2 regions of the Pseudomonas sp. RL_105y_Pfl2_101 genome follow, and region 2 is predicted to be linked to the other one. Evidence: predicted binding sites of a transcription regulator. Region 2 holds the regulator's gene; the other holds the start of a gene.
The links. The regulator FliA, encoded in region 2, starts transcription of late flagellar genes. The targets are predictions, from matches to a motif close to CTAAAGTTTNNNNNNNNNNNGCCGNTAA.
Positions count from the first base shown of each region.

Region 1 (7,914 bases), on a different contig from region 2:
GGATAACAGCCAGATCGCCGAGAGGCAGGCTGGCGGGGGCGGTCCACTCATCGCGGACCAGGGTAATACGATCGGTGTTCACCGGCAGGCCGTAGAAACGGGGGCCGTGCAGGCTGGCAAAACCTTCGAGTTTGTCCAGCGCGTTGCGCTGTTCGAACGCCTCGGCGTACATCTCGATGGCGGCATAGGCGGTGTAGCAACCGGCGCAACCGCAGGCCGCTTCCTTGGCGTGCTGGGCGTGGGGTGCCGAGTCGGTGCCGAGGAAAAACTTGGCGCTGCCGCTGGTGGCGGCGTCCAGCAGGGCTTCCTGGTGAGTGTTGCGCTTGAGGATCGGCAGGCAATAGAAGTGCGGCCGGATCCCGCCCACCAGCATGTGGTTGCGGTTGTATAACAGGTGATGGGCTGTAATGGTCGCGCCGACGTTGGCCGGGGCCTCGTTGACGAACTGCACGGCGTCGCCGGTGGTGATGTGTTCGAACACCACCTTGAGGGTCGGGAAGCGCTCCACGACGCGGCGCATGTGCTCGTCGATGAAGATTTTCTCGCGGTCGAACACGTCGACGTCGCCCCGGGTGACTTCACCGTGGATCAACAACGGCATGCCGACTTCGGCCATGGCCTCCAGCGCCGGGAAGATCTTGTCGATGCTGGTGACGCCGGAATCGGAGTTGGTGGTCGCGCCGGCCGGGTACAGCTTGGCGGCGTGGATGAAGCCGCTGGCCTTGGCCTCGCGGATCTCTTCGGGCTGGGTGCGGTCGGTGAGGTACAGCACCATCAGCGGTTCGAAGCGGCTGCCAGCCGGGCGTGCGGCGAGGATGCGCTGGCGATAGCCGTCGGCCTCAGCGGCATTGCGCACTGGCGGAACCAGGTTAGGCATGATGATTGCGCGCCCGAAGGTGCGCGCGACATCGGCGACGGTATGGGTCAACACAGCACCATCGCGAAGATGAATATGCCAGTCGTCGGGACGCAGCAGGGTCAGGCGGTCGGACATTGGGGGTCTTCCAGGCGGGTCAAACTGTGGGAATGCTACCGGAAAAGACCGATTCAGGCACCCGCTATCAAGTTCTGGCGCAACTTACCGATAGCTCCTACAGGTGTGCCACGAATCCGTGCAGTGCGCCGGACAGGCGTCATGCCCACAGCATGCGTCGATCTTTGTATAAAAGTCAGTGGAGCCTCCCGTGCGCCAGCGTTATCTAGCCTTGCTCAGTGTGTTTGCCAGCCTTCCCGCCATGGCGCTCACTTTCCAGACCCGTCTGGAGAGCATTGAGTGGACGGTCGAAGGCGACAAGTTCGAGTGCCGGTTGAGCCAGCCGGTCACTGATTTTGGCAGTGGCGAATTCGTACGCCGGGCGGGCGAACAGGCTACGTTTCGCCTCAAGACCTACAACCCGATGCTTGGCGGCGGTTCGGCAACCTTGCTGGCGGCCGCCGCACCGTGGCAACCGGGGCGGGGTGATGTCAACCTGGGTTCGGTCAGGATCGGTAGCGGTGACGTACTGTTCAACAGCTCCCAGGTCCAGGCCGGTCGCTTGATCAGTGGACTGATGGAAGGTCGCAGCCCTGTGGTGCGCCGCAACACCGAGGACGGGCGGGTTTCGGAAGTACGCCTGCTGCCGGTGCATTTCAGCAAGGCGTTCAATGACTACCAAGGCTGCGTGGCGAAACTGTTGCCGAAAAATTTCGAGCAGGTGAAGCTGACACATATCGGTTTCCCCGGCGAATCGGTCGAGCTCGATGCCCAGGCCAAGGCTCAGTTGCAGGTGATGCTCGACTTCATCAAGGCCGATCCGAGCGTCAATCATGTTGAGCTTGACGGCCACTCCGACAACAGCGGCAATCGCCTGACCAACCGTGAGCTGTCACGCCGACGGGCCCTGGCGGTCCAGGACTTCTTCAAGGCCAATGGCTTCCAGGAGTCGCAGATTACCCTGCGCTTCCACGGCGAGCGTTATCCCATGGTGCGGAACAGCAATGCCGCCAACCGTGCCAAGAATCGTCGTGTGGTCGTGCGCCTGGAGCGCGTGGCGCCGACCGAAGCGCCAGCACCGCAGGCACCTGCCGTGCAGCCCGCACCCACTGCGGCGCCTACCAAGGCTCCGGCGTCCACCGCGACGCCGGCCAAGTCACCCGCCGTCACGCCCGCTGGGACGACAGCGCGAACGTCCTGAGTCGATTTTTATCGTCGCACGCTCGACATAATCTGTCGCTTCGTCGTCATAAGCTGTCGCGCCCCTGTAAATTATTTGCGTTGGACGTTAGACTTCCCGGCTTTCCGTACAACCCGTGGAGTGATGGCATGGCGGACGTAAACAAGGTCGTTCTGGCGTATTCCGGCGGCCTGGACACTTCGGTGATCCTCAAGTGGCTGCAGGACACTTATAACTGCGAAGTGGTGACCTTCACCGCTGACCTGGGGCAGGGCGAAGAAGTCGAGCCTGCACGCGCCAAGGCCCAGGCCATGGGCGTCAAAGAGATCTACATCGATGACCTGCGCGAAGAATTCGTCCGCGACTTCGTGTTCCCGATGTTCCGCGCCAACACCGTTTACGAAGGCGAGTACCTGCTGGGTACGTCCATCGCCCGTCCGTTAATCGCCAAGCGCCTGATCGAAATCGCCAACGAAACCGGCGCCGATGCCATTTCCCATGGCGCCACCGGCAAAGGCAACGACCAGGTGCGTTTCGAACTGGGTGCCTATGCCCTCAAGCCGGGCGTGAAAGTCATTGCCCCGTGGCGTGAATGGGACTTGCTGTCCCGTGAAAAACTGATGGACTACGCCGAGAAGCACGCGATTCCGATCGAGCGCCACGGCAAGAAAAAATCCCCGTACTCGATGGATGCCAACCTGCTGCACATCTCCTATGAAGGCGGCGTGCTGGAAGACACCTGGACCGAGCACGAAGAAGACATGTGGCGCTGGACCGTCTCCCCGGAGAAGGCTCCTGATACCCCGCAATACCTGGAGTTGACCTATCGCAATGGCGATATCGTCGCACTCGACGGCGTGGACATGAGCCCGGCCACCGTGCTGGCGACTCTGAACCGCATCGGTGGCGAACACGGCATCGGTCGCCTGGACATCGTCGAGAACCGCTATGTGGGCATGAAGTCCCGCGGCTGCTACGAAACCCCGGGCGGCACCATCATGCTGCGCGCCCACCGGGCGATCGAGTCGATCACCCTGGACCGCGAAGTGGCTCACCTCAAAGACGAGTTGATGCCCAAGTACGCCAGCCTGATCTACACCGGCTACTGGTGGAGCCCAGAGCGTCTGATGCTGCAACAGATGATCGACGCCTCCCAGACCAACGTGAACGGTGTCGTGCGCCTGAAGCTGTACAAGGGCAACGTGATTGTGACCGGACGCAAGTCCGACGACTCGCTGTTCGATGCCAACATCGCGACCTTCGAAGAAGACGGCGGTGCCTACAACCAGGCTGACGCGGCCGGCTTCATCAAGCTCAATGCGCTGCGCATGCGCATCGCGGCGAACAAGGGTCGCAAGCTGTTCTGACCCTGATGACGTGAAAACGGCCTGCCATGAGCAGGCCGTTTTTTTTTGCGCTTTTTTTGTGTGTGGCCTTTGCTGCGGCGCTGCCCCCGATCGCTCATTCATCCTGTCCGCGCGTTGCCTGGTCTGCGTTGCTGTAGATGATGTACACGACGATGCTGGCTTGTTTCAAATGTCTTGATCGACAGGTCTCGATCGGGCGTTTCGATTGGCTGCATACGATACAGAGGGTGTCTGGTTCGCGCCTGCGTCGATGAAAGCGTATCACCAGCAGTGCGTTGGCCTCGTCCGTCCGACCTAGCTGTCGTTTGCGTCGACAGGGCGAATCATTCATGGACTTTATGAAGTGTTTGCTCTTGCTAAAATCCGACGGTGAATACAAGGAACGATAATTGAAGTTGAGCGTTATGAAAAAAAGCAGCAGTAGATAAAAAGGAAAGCTGATCAGGAACCAGAGATAATATTCACGATCCTGATCATCCAGAAAGGGCAGGGAAATCGCTGCGGAAGTTTCGGATAAAGTTGCGAATATGGCGATGAGGGTCATGGGGTTGGTTATGGTCTTCAAAGGTTTGTTCATGGTTAATGCTCATGGAGTGTTTGTGCTCGGTGAGTGGGTTGGAAAGTAGTTGTCCATGCCAAATAAAATATTGGCGCGGTCCAGTGGCTGCCCATGTTGGATGTCAGGTGCCTGAGTGTGTTTTATATATGATTCCCCCGCCCTAAGTGAGTGGAAGGCAGTTTTAAGAGTAAATAATTCAGTTACTTTCTATGAGTGAGGAGATTTTCAAAGGGTTGGCCATAGGTGGGTGTGGCGGTGAAAGAACGCATTGTTCACAGGGTTGTCGGATTGTTAAGAAAGGTCATTCCTTCTCTGTAAAAAATCCATGACACATTTTTTCTGCGGCGATTTGTAGGAATTTTCTGTATAGCTTGTAGGTTCTGTCTCTCGGTGCAAGTGTTCAGGGGGGGGCGGCATGCCAAGGTAGAAATGACTAGGCTATTGTGCGTGCTCTAAAAATTCGAACAGCGAAGTTGGATTTGCCCATGAATAAAGTGCTGATCGTGGATGATCATCCCGTCATTCGTCTTGCTGTACGTTTGCTGATGGAGCGTCATGGTTATGAAGTCGTTGCCGAAACCGATAATGGCGTCGATGCGTTACAGTTTGCTCGCGAACTTATGCCCGATATTGTCATTCTTGATATCGGTATTCCGAAGTTGGACGGATTGGAAGTCATTGCTCGCCTGACGGCCATTCCATCACCCATGAAAGTGTTGGTGCTGACTTCCCAGGCGCCGGGACATTTTTCGATGCGTTGCATGCAGACGGGGGCGGCGGGGTATGTATGCAAGCAACAGGATCTTACCGAGTTACTGAGTGCAATAAAGGCGGTACTGTCCGGTTACAGTTACTTTCCCAACCAGGCATTGCATACGGTGCGGTCGAGTCTGGGTAATGCCAGTGAGTCGGATATGGTCGATCGACTATCAGGGCGGGAAATGATGGTCTTGCAGCAACTGGCGCGCGGAAAGACCAACAAGGAGATCGCCGATGGAATGTTCTTGAGCAACAAGACCGTCAGTACCTACAAGACGCGCCTGTTATTGAAACTCAATGCCCGTTCGCTGGTCGACCTGATCGAACTGGCGCAGCGCAATGGGTTGGTGTGAGGTTTCGGGTCACGCGTACTCAGTAAAAAGCCTCCATCAGGGAGGCTTTTACGTGTCAGAGGTCAAAGTCATAATCGGCCAGTTGCTTCTGCAGGCGACGCTCTTCCAGCAGGTTATCAATGGTGCGGCGCTTGCTCAGGTTGGTTTTCGCCACTTCCGCGACCACAGGTTCGACGTCGTCGGCCTCAGCGGCGATGAATTCGTCTTCTACATCCAGTTGTTCTTTGCCAGCACTCATGGGTTCGACTCCAGGCTAAGACTGCCATTGGCGCTCCTTATATCGATAAACCACGGGCGGGTAAAAAAGATTTTTTCAATCGAAGGATCGATAAAAGCAATGGCGCCTCAATCGTCGGAGGTCTTGTGCTTGTATTCGCATAAATCTTCGATTCGGCAGCTGCCGCAGCGAGGCTTGCGCGCCAGGCAAACGTAGCGCCCGTGAAGGATGAGCCAGTGATGGGAGTCCAGCAGGAAATCCTTGGGAACAAATTTCATCAGTTTATTCTCGACCTCCACCACGTTTTTACCGGGGGCCAGCCCGGTGCGGTTGCTGACGCGGAAAATGTGGGTGTCGACCGCCATGGTCAACTGCCGAAACGCGGTATTGAGCACGACGTTGGCGGTTTTGCGGCCGACCCCCGGAAGGGCTTCCAGCGCCTCACGAGTCTGAGGGACCTCACTGCCGTGGCGCTCGATCAGCAGGCGGCAGGTTTCGATCACGTTTTTGGCCTTACTGTTGAACAGCCCGATGGTCTTGATGTAGTCGGACAGTCCTTCGACGCCCAAGGCGTAGATCGCCTCCGGCGTATTGGCCACCGGATAAAGTTTGGCCGTGGCTTTATTGACGCCGACGTCGGTGGACTGGGCTGACAGGATGACTGCGATCAGCAACTCGAACGGCGAGGAATAGGCCAGTTCGGTTTTCGGTTCCGGGTTGTCTTCGTGAAGGCGACGAAATATTTCCAGGCGTTTTGCGGCGTTCATGGGCGCGGCGTTTCCTCAACGGATGAATGGGGTTTGGCGACCGTCCAGGCCTGCCGGGCCGCCAACAGCAGCCCGAGCAGAATGAACCCGCCTGGGGCGAGCAGGGCCAGGGGCAGGCCGCTGCCAATCAGCCCACGCATGGCACCCAGACTGATCATCAAAAGGCCAAACTGCCCGGCCAGTCTGAGGCGTCCGGGCCAGCGAGACTCAACGAAGAAACCCTCATGCTCCAGTGCTACGCAGCTCAGGGCGGTCCAGCCAACGTAAAGGCTCAACGGTCGATACAACTCCAGCGCCCAAGCCTGGGCGACAAGGCCAATGCAGGTGGTCAGGGTCGCGGCCAATACGATGGAGGCGAGCAGCCGTTGACCGACTGTCAGGCGTTGCCGGACAAGCCCCATTGCCAAGCCATGGCTGAAAAGAACCAAAGCCCAGGCCAGCCATAACCCCAGCGCGCCAACCAGCGAATCGCTCGCGCCGACCAATGGGACGAGCAGCAGGCCGTGTGTCAGCCCCCATGGCTTATTCATTCGCAGCCACCCCCATCAACTGAGCCTTGTGCTCGTCGAAGTAACGCAGCGCATCGTGAACAGCCTGGAGGACCGCCCGGGACGTCACTGTCGCGCCTGCCAGTTGATCGAACTGCCCCTGGTCCTTTTTCAAGGCCCAGCCGCTGTCATCAGGCGCCTGGCGTGATTTACCCGTGAAGGTTTGCAACCAGGCGTTCGGCCAGCCGGCAATCGCCGCGCCCAATCCGGGTGTCTCGGATTGGCGCAGGGTCTTGACGCCCAGCAACCGGCCCTGTGGATCGATGGCGACCAGCAATTCGATGCTGCCTTCATAGCCCAGCGCTTGGCTACGCAGCAGCACGGCGCTGGGTTGGCCGCTGCGAGTCGCCAGGTAGCCACCCAGCAGCGTGCTATGGGCCAGGGGCACCGAGGCTGTGACAACGGGGTGCGTCAATGGCTGGTTATCATAGTGGTCGGTGGGCAGCACCTCGAGCAAGGCCCTGTTCGCCAGCGTTTGCTGCTGGGCCTCGATGCGCCCGGCCGTGCCGAGGTGGGTGAGGTAAGTGGCACCGATACCCAGGCCGATCAACAAGGTCAGGATTGCGACGCCGAGGGGATTGTTCATGTCAGTGGCCGCCGTTGTCGCGCTTCGGCAAACCGGTCCAGCGCCGGCACGCCGAGGTTCATCAACAACACCGCGAATGCCACGCCGTCCGGGTAGCCACCCCAGGTGCGTATCAGATAGACCAGCAATCCCATGCCCGCGCCAAACAGCAGGCGAGCGAGAGGCACCTTGGCACCCGAGACCGGTTCGGTCGCGATAAAAAACGCGCCGAGCATGGTTGCGCCGCTGAACAGATGAAACAGCGGCGAGCCATGGGAGTCCGAACCCGAACCGTTCCAACACAGCAGGCTGGCGATGGACAGGCTCACCAGCATGCCCACGGGTGCATGCCAACTGAACACCCGTTGTTGCAGCAGAAACAGACCGCCCGCCAGGAAGGCCAGGTTGACCCATTCGACACCCCGGCCACCGAAACGCCCGAACGCCGGATTGTCGGCGAACAGTTCATCGACGGTCAGGTTCGTGTTGATTCGCAGGCTGTCCAGTGCGGTCGCCCCGGCCCAGGCGTCGGGCTCCGGATGAACGCCGAATACCTGCTGCAGGCCTTCAGACAGGCCCATGCCATGGAGGGCCGGCCAGTGGCTCATCTGGGACGGAAACGCCAC
Region 1 covers NZ_CAXAPG010000006.1:70,042-77,955, forward strand. The annotation lists gene pyrC (dihydroorotase) at 1-994, opposite strand, end outside; gene AACY31_RS09460 (flagellar protein MotY) at 1,185-2,174, shown strand; gene AACY31_RS09465 (argininosuccinate synthase) at 2,303-3,520, shown strand; partial or broken gene AACY31_RS09470 (hypothetical protein) at 3,840-4,097, opposite strand; gene AACY31_RS09475 (response regulator transcription factor) at 4,565-5,191, shown strand; gene AACY31_RS09480 (PA3496 family putative envelope integrity protein) at 5,247-5,429, opposite strand; gene nth (endonuclease III) at 5,537-6,175, opposite strand; gene AACY31_RS09490 (Rnf-Nqr domain containing protein) at 6,172-6,705, opposite strand; gene AACY31_RS09495 (RnfABCDGE type electron transport complex subunit G) at 6,698-7,309, opposite strand; gene AACY31_RS09500 (RnfABCDGE type electron transport complex subunit D) at 7,306-7,914, opposite strand, start outside.
Region 1: AACY31_RS09460 (flagellar protein MotY) is a predicted target of FliA. The motif match lies at 1,061-1,088, and genes of this name have one in related genera.

Region 2 (7,914 bases):
CGTGGTCGACCGCGTTGCGCACCAAGTGGACCAGCGGGTCGGCCAGGGCCTCGACAAGGTTTTTGTCGAGGTCGGTCTCTTCACCCACCAGTTCCAGGTTGATTTCTTTCTTGAGCTGGCGAGCCAGGTCGCGAACCAGGCGCGGGAAGCGCCCGAAGACTTTCTTGATCGGCTGCATCCGGGTCTTCATGACCGCGGTCTGCAGGTCTGCCGTGACCACGTCGAGGTTCGACACGGCCTTGGACATGGCTTCGTCCTGGCTGTTGAGGCCCAGGCGCACCAGACGGTTACGCACCAGCACCAGTTCGCCGACCATGTTCATGATCTCATCCAGGCGTGCGGTATCGACCCGAACGGTGGTCTCGGCTTCGCTGGCCGGTTTGTCCGCTGGCGCAGCCGCTGGAGCACGGGCTGGCGCCGGAGCGGCAGCCGCAGGCTTGGCAGGCTCAGCCTTCGGCTCCGGTGCTTGGACCGCAGGTTTAGGCGCAGCCTTGGCCGCCGGTGCAGCCGCAGTAGCGGCAGCAGGCGCAGTAGCAACAGGCGCAGCAGAAGCGGTGCCGACTTCGCTGAACTTGCCCTTGCCATGCAGCTCGTCGAGCAGTGATTCGAATTCGTGATCGCTGATCAGGTCGCTGCCAGCGGCAGCGGCAGCGGGCTTGGCCGGTGTCGGCGCCGAAGCGATGGCTGAATCCAGCGCGTCAACGGCAAAGGTGCCCTTGCCGTGCAACTGATCTAGCAACGCTTCGAATTCGTCGTCGGTGATGTCCGAGCTGTCGCCCGCGGCGTTCGGCGCGGCCGGGGCCGGGGCTGCCGGCGGGACCACGGCATCAGCCGCGAACTGGCCCTTGCCATGGAGCTGGTCGAGCAGTGACTCGAACTCGGCATCGGTGATTTCATCGCTGGCAGCCCCATCGGCGGCCGGCGCAGTAGGTGCAACCGGAGCGGCCGGTGCCTCGGCCTGGGCCTTGACGGTATTCAGGGAATCGAGCAGTTGTTCGAATTCGTTATCGGTGACGTCGCCCGATTCCTCGGCGATCGGTTCTTCAACCAGGGCCTCGGCAACCGGGGCCGCTTCGTCAGCCGATTGCGGCTCGGCCAAGCGCGACAGCGCGGCGAGCAACTCGGGGGTGGCAGCCGTAATCGGCGAGCGCTCACGCACTTCGCTGAACATACTGTTGACTGCATCCAGCGCTTCAAGCACCACGTCCATCAACTCCGAATCAACGCGACGCTCACCCTTGCGCAGGATGTCGAACACGTTCTCGGCAATGTGACAGCACTCCACCAGCTCATTGAGCTGGAGGAAGCCGGCGCCTCCTTTTACAGTGTGGAAACCGCGAAAAATTGCATTGAGCAGATCCGCATCATCTGGTCGGCTTTCCAGCTCGACCAGCTGTTCGGACAGTTGCTCTAGAATCTCGCCGGCCTCAACCAGGAAATCCTGAAGGATCTCTTCATCGGCGCCGAAGCTCATTAGTGGCTGCTCCAAATAGGGCTAAAACTCAAAATCCAAGGCTGGACAGCAAATCGTCCACATCGTCCTGACCGGACATAACGTCTTCTCTTTTATCGGCATGAATTTGCGGACCTTCACCCTGAGAGAGATGTTTTTGTGGATCTTTTTCAGCAAGCATCGCTTCACGGTCGTGTTCGATGCCCGCAAAGCGGTCGACCTGGCTAGCCATCAACACCAGTTTGAGCAGGTTGCTTTCCACTTCGGTGACCAGTTGGGTCACACGCTTGATCACCTGGCCGGTCAGGTCCTGATAGTCCTGGGCCAGCAGAATGTCGTTGAGATTACTTGCCACGGCGCGGTTCTCGGTGCCGCTGCGCGTCAGGAAACCGTCGACCCGACGGGCCAGCTCCCGAAACTCTTCGGCGCCGACTTCGCGCCGCATGAACCGCCCCCAGTCGGTGCTCAAGGCCTGGGCTTCTTCGCTCAGGCCATTGACCAGCGGCGTTGCGCTCTCCACCAGGTCCATGGTGCGGTTGGCCGCAGCCTCGGTCAGTTTGACCACATAACCCAGACGCTCGGTGGCGTCGGTGATCTGCGAGACCTCCTCGGCCTGCGGCATATTCGGGTCGATCTGGAAATTGACAATCGCGCTGTGCAATTCACGCGTGAGCTTGCCCACCTCCTGATACAGACCGCGGTCACGGGTCTGGTTGAGCTCATGGATCATTTGAACCGCATCGCCAAAGCGACCTTTTTCAAGGCTGTCGACCAGTTCGCGGGCATGTTTTTTCAGGGTTGATTCGAAATCACCCATTGAAGATTCGTTGTCCATAGCTCCCCCGTGGCGCCGTTAACCGATGCGTTCGAAGATTTTTTCGATCTTCTCTTTCAACGCCTGGGCCGTGAAGGGTTTGACCACATAGCCGTTTACACCGGCCTGGGCCGCTTCGATGATCTGCTCGCGCTTGGCTTCGGCAGTGACCATCAGCACCGGAAGATGCTTAAGCTTTTCGTCGGCGCGCACATGACGCAGCAAGTCGATACCGGTCATGCCGGGCATGTTCCAGTCAGTCACTAGAAAGTCGATGCTCCCGCTGTTGAGGACCGGAATGGCTGTGATGCCATCATCCGCCTCGACCGTATTGGTGAACCCAAGGTCACGCAACAGGTTTTTTATGATCCGCCGCATCGTTGAGAAGTCATCAACGATGAGGATTTTCATGTTCTTGTCCAATTCGACCTCCAAGCAGTCTTAAACGCGCCCAGCACCTGGACGCGCCATTTCAATCAATCCGGCACAACACTCGACAACGGTCTGGAGCACAACAGATGGAGACTGGCACAGCACCTGCCAGGCCAGCCTCGTTCGCAGTGTCCCCACACTGCCCGTCAACGCGCTCGCCACTCCCCCAAACGCCCCCGCAAACGGGCCGCGCACTGGCTGTGTAACTGGCTGACCCGCGATTCGCTGACCCCCAACACCTCACCGATTTCCTTGAGGTTCAGCTCTTCGTCGTAGTACAGCGCCAAGACCAGTCGCTCACGCTCCGGCAAATTGGCAATCGCATCCGCCAGCGCACTCTGGAAACGTTCATCTTCCAGGTCACGCGACGGCTCCATGTGAGCACTCGCGTTATCCTCGTGCAGCCCTTCGTGTTCGCCGTCCTGTAACAGGTCGTCGAAACTGAACAGGCGGCTGCCCAAGGTATCGTTCAAAATCCCGTAATAATCGTCGAGACTTAACTGGAGTTCGGCCGCAACCTCGTGATCTTTAGCGTCACGCCCGGTTTTAGCTTCAATTGCACGAATTGCATCACTGACCATGCGGGTATTGCGGTGTACCGAACGCGGCGCCCAATCGCCCTTGCGGACTTCATCGAGCATGGCGCCGCGAATGCGAATACCGGCATACGTCTCGAAACTCGCGCCCTTGCTCGCGTCGTATTTGTTCGACACTTCGAGCAGGCCGATCATGCCCGCCTGGATCAAGTCTTCAACCTGGACACTGGCCGGCAACCGCGCCAGCAAGTGATAGGCGATACGCTTGACCAGTGGCGCGTAGCGCTCGATCAATTCGTATTGGGCGTCCCGTGCCGATTTCTTGTAGAGATGGTTGTAACCGCTGGCTGTCATAGCACGGGCCCTGCTGTTTGTTGCACAAGACGCTCGACGAAAAATTCCAAATGCCCGCGAGGGTTGGCCGGCAGTGGCCAGGTATCGACCTTCTGGGCGATGGCCTTGAACGCCAGCGCGCATTTGGAACGTGGAAAAGCTTCATAAACGGCACGTTGCTTCTGGACGGCCTTGCGTACGCTTTCGTCGTAAGGCACTGCGCCGACGTATTGTAGGGCGACGTCCAGGAAGCGATCCGTGACCTTTGTCAACTTGGCGAACAGGTTGCGTCCTTCCTGCGGGCTCTGGGCCATGTTGGCCAGGACGCGGAAGCGGTTCATGCCATAGTCGCGGTTAAGCAACTTGATCAGGGCGTAGGCGTCGGTGATGGACGTCGGTTCGTCGCAGACCACCAGCAGCACTTCCTGGGCCGCGCGCACGAAACTGACGACCGAGTCACCGATACCGGCCGCGGTGTCGATCACCAGCACATCGAGATTGTCGCCAATGTCGCTGAAAGCCTGGATCAGGCCCGCGTGCTGGGCCGGGGTCAGGTGAACCATGCTCTGGGTGCCTGAGGCAGCCGGCACGATGCGAATCCCGCCCGGCCCCTGCAACAACACGTCGCGCAGCTCACAGCGCCCTTCAATCACGTCCGCCAGCGTGCGTTTGGGTGTAAGCCCCAACAACACGTCGACGTTCGCCAGGCCCAGGTCGGCGTCCAGCAGCATGACCCGTCGGCCAAGCTCTGCCAGAGCCAGGGACAAATTCACTGACACGTTAGTCTTCCCGACGCCACCTTTGCCGCCGGTCACCGCGATCACCTGTACGGGATGCATGCTGCCCATGTTCGTTCTTTACCTTGTCTTACTTAGACGGAGGCCACATTACTGGCTGCGCGTTCGCATACGGAACAATGCATGGCAGACCATCGATGTAGGTACAAAAAATATTCATGATTACCTCAGCCGACCTGCTTGGTCGGGCTGTGGTAGATATCAGCGAACATATCAGCCATGGCTTCTTCGCTGGGTTCTTCCTGCATTTGCACACTCACGGCACGACTGACCAGTTGATGACGGCGCGGCAGATGCAAATCATCCGGGATCCGCGGCCCGTCGGTCAGGTAGGCCACCGGTAGTTCATGACCGATCGCCAGGCTCAACACCTCGCCCAGGCTTGCCGTTTCGTCCAGTTTAGTCAGGATGCAGCCGGCCAGCCCGCAGCGTTTGTAGCTGTGGTATGCGGCGGTTAGAACCTGTTTTTGGCTGGTGGTTGCCAACACGAGATAATTTTTTGACTTGATGCCTCGTCCGGCCAGACTTTCGAGCTGCATGCGCAGGGCCGGATCGCTGGCTTGCAGGCCTGCGGTATCGATCAGCACGACGCGTTTGCGCAGCAGCGGCTCCAACGCCTGGGCCAGGGACTGGCCCGGATCCACATGGGTCACGGACACATTGAGGATCCGGCCGAGGGTCTTGAGTTGCTCCTGGGCACCGATGCGAAAACTGTCCATGCTCACCAGGGCAATGCTCTGGGCGCCGTACTTGAGTACATAACGGGCGGCGAGCTTGGCCAGGGTGGTGGTCTTGCCCATGCCGGCAGGACCGACCATGGCAATCACCCCGCCTTCTTCCAGCGGCTCGACTTCCGGGGTCGCGATCATCCGCGCCAGGTGCGCCAGCAACATGCGCCAGGCCTGGCGTGGTTCTTCGATACCATTGATCAACGCCAGCAGGTCCCGGGACAATGGGCCGGACAGGCCGATGCGTTGCAGACGACGCCACAGGTTGGCCTGGGCTGGACGGCTGCCTTGCAGCTGGTTCCAGGCCAGGGAGCCGAGCTGGACTTCCATCAGCTCGCGCAGGCTGTTGAGTTCAAAGCGCATCGAGTCCAGGGCGCGCGGATCGACACCCCGGGCAGGCGCCGCGGGCGCCGGCTCAGGACGACGCGGTTCGGCGTGGGCCTGCTCGATCAGCGGTTCGGCAGCGGTCAACGGCAGGCCGGCCGTCAGCGGCTGACCGGCGAACAATTGACGATTGATACCTGCCCCGCCCTCGCCTTCGCTGCTGCGCAGGCTCAGTTCGGCCTGGGCGCTGGCGATGCGCGATTGGGTCTTGCGCAGCTCGTCTTCGAGCTCCATGTTCGGAACCCGTGGAGCCAGCGCCGACAATTTGTAATCCAGAGCCGCCGTCAGCTCGACACCGCCAGCGATCCGGCGATTACCGATGATGGCCGCTTCAGCGCCCAGCTCGTCACGAACCAGCTTCATGGCCTGACGCATATCGGCGGCGAAAAAACGCTTCACTTGCATAAACCACTACCTCAGCCGTTGGGCCCTACTGTCGCAACGATGGTCACTTGCTTGTTGTCCGGTATTTCCTGGTACGCCAGCACATGCAGCCCCGGGACCGCGAGGCGGCCGAATCGCGAGAGCATCGCGCGAATCGGACCGGCCACCAGCAGGATCACCGGCTGGCCTTGCATCTCTTGCCGCTGGGCTGCTTCGATCAGCGAACGCTGCAGCTTCTCGGCCATGCTTGGCTCCAGCAGAACACCCTCTTCCGAGCCTTGTCCTGCCTTCTGCAGACTATTGAGCAATATCTGTTCCAACCTTGGTTCCAAGGTGATCACAGGCAGCTCAGACTCAGTACCTACAATACTTTGGACGATTGCGCGGGACACCCCGACCCGAACCGCAGCCACCAGGGCGGCGGTATCTTGACTCTTGGAGGCGTTGTTGGCGATAGCCTCGGCAATACTGCGTATATCGCGCACGGGCACCTGTTCGGCCAACAGCGCCTGCAGCACCTTGAGCAACTGCGACAACGAAACCACACCCGGCACCAGCTCTTCAGCCAGCTTCGGCGAGCCTTTGGCCAGCACTTGCAGGAGTTGCTGGACTTCTTCGTGGCCGATCAGCTCGCTGGAGTGCTTGTACAGGATCTGGTTCAAGTGGGTCGCCACCACCGTACTGGCGTCCACCACGGTGTAGCCGAGGGACTGCGCCTGGGCCCGCTGGCTGACTTCGATCCACACCGCTTCCAGGCCGAAAGCCGGATCCTTGGCGGTGATGCCGTTGAGGCTGCCGTAGACCTGTCCGGGGTTGATCGCCAATTCGCGGTCGGGATAGATCTCGGCTTCGGCCAGGATCACCCCCATCAAGGTCAGGCGATAGGCGCTCGGCGCTAGGTCGAGGTTGTCGCGGATATGCACAGTAGGCATCAGAAAGCCCAGGTCTTGGGAGAGCTTCTTGCGCACCCCCTTGATCCGCGCCAGCAACTGACCACCCTGGTTGCGGTCGACCAATGGAATCAGGCGATAACCGACTTCCAGGCCGATCATGTCGATTGGTGTCACGTCATCCCAGCCCAGCTCCTTGGTTTCCATGGCGCGGGCCGGCGACGGCAGCAGTTCCTGCTGGCGCTTGACCTCTTGCAGGGCCTGGACTTTCTGCACGTTCTGTTTTTTCCAGAACAGGTAGGCGCCGCCAGCCGCCAGAGCAGCCATGCTCAGGAAGGAAAAGTGCGGCATGCCCGGCACCAGGCCCATCACCGCCATCAGACCGGCGGCAACCGCCAGGGCCTTGGGCGAGGCGAACATTTGCCGGCCGATCTGCTTGCCCATGTCTTCGGAACCCGAAGCACGGGTCACCATGATCGCCGCAGCTGTAGATAACAACAGTGATGGCAATTGCGCCACCAAACCGTCACCGATGGTCAACAAGGCGTAGACCTTGCCGGCGCCGCCGAACGTCATGTTGTGCTGGAAGATGCCGACAGCCATGCCACCGATCAGGTTGATGAACAGAATCAGCAAACCGGCGATGGCGTCACCGCGTACGAACTTGCTGGCACCGTCCATGGAACCGTAGAACTCGGCTTCCTGGGCCACTTCCTGACGACGCAGCTTGGCCTGGCTCTGGTCGATCAGCCCAGCGTTGAGGTCGGCGTCGATCGCCATTTGTTTGCCGGGCATCGCGTCGAGGGTAAAGCGCGCACTCACCTCGGAAATCCGCCCGGCGCCCTTGGTCACCACGACGAAGTTGATGATCATCAAGATGGCGAAGACCACGATGCCGACCACGTAGTTGCCGCCGATCACCACCTCACCGAAGGCTTGGATCACCTTACCGGCAGCCTCGTGGCCCTCATGACCATGGATCATCACAACGCGGGTGGACGCCACGTTCAGCGCCAGACGCATGAGCGTCGCCACCAGCAAAATGGTCGGGAACACCCCGAAGTCCAGTGGTCGCAGGGCGTAGACACACACCAGCAGCACGACGATCGACAAGGCGATGTTAAACGTGAAGAACACGTCCAGCAGGAACGGCGGCACCGGCA
Region 2 covers NZ_CAXAPG010000010.1:108,921-116,834, forward strand. The annotation lists gene AACY31_RS14050 (chemotaxis protein CheA) at 1-1,474, opposite strand, end outside; gene AACY31_RS14055 (protein phosphatase CheZ) at 1,503-2,288, opposite strand; gene AACY31_RS14060 (chemotaxis response regulator CheY) at 2,307-2,678, opposite strand; gene fliA (RNA polymerase sigma factor FliA) at 2,846-3,589, opposite strand; gene fleN (flagellar synthesis regulator FleN) at 3,586-4,416, opposite strand; gene flhF (flagellar biosynthesis protein FlhF) at 4,533-5,882, opposite strand; gene flhA (flagellar biosynthesis protein FlhA) at 5,894-7,914, opposite strand, start outside.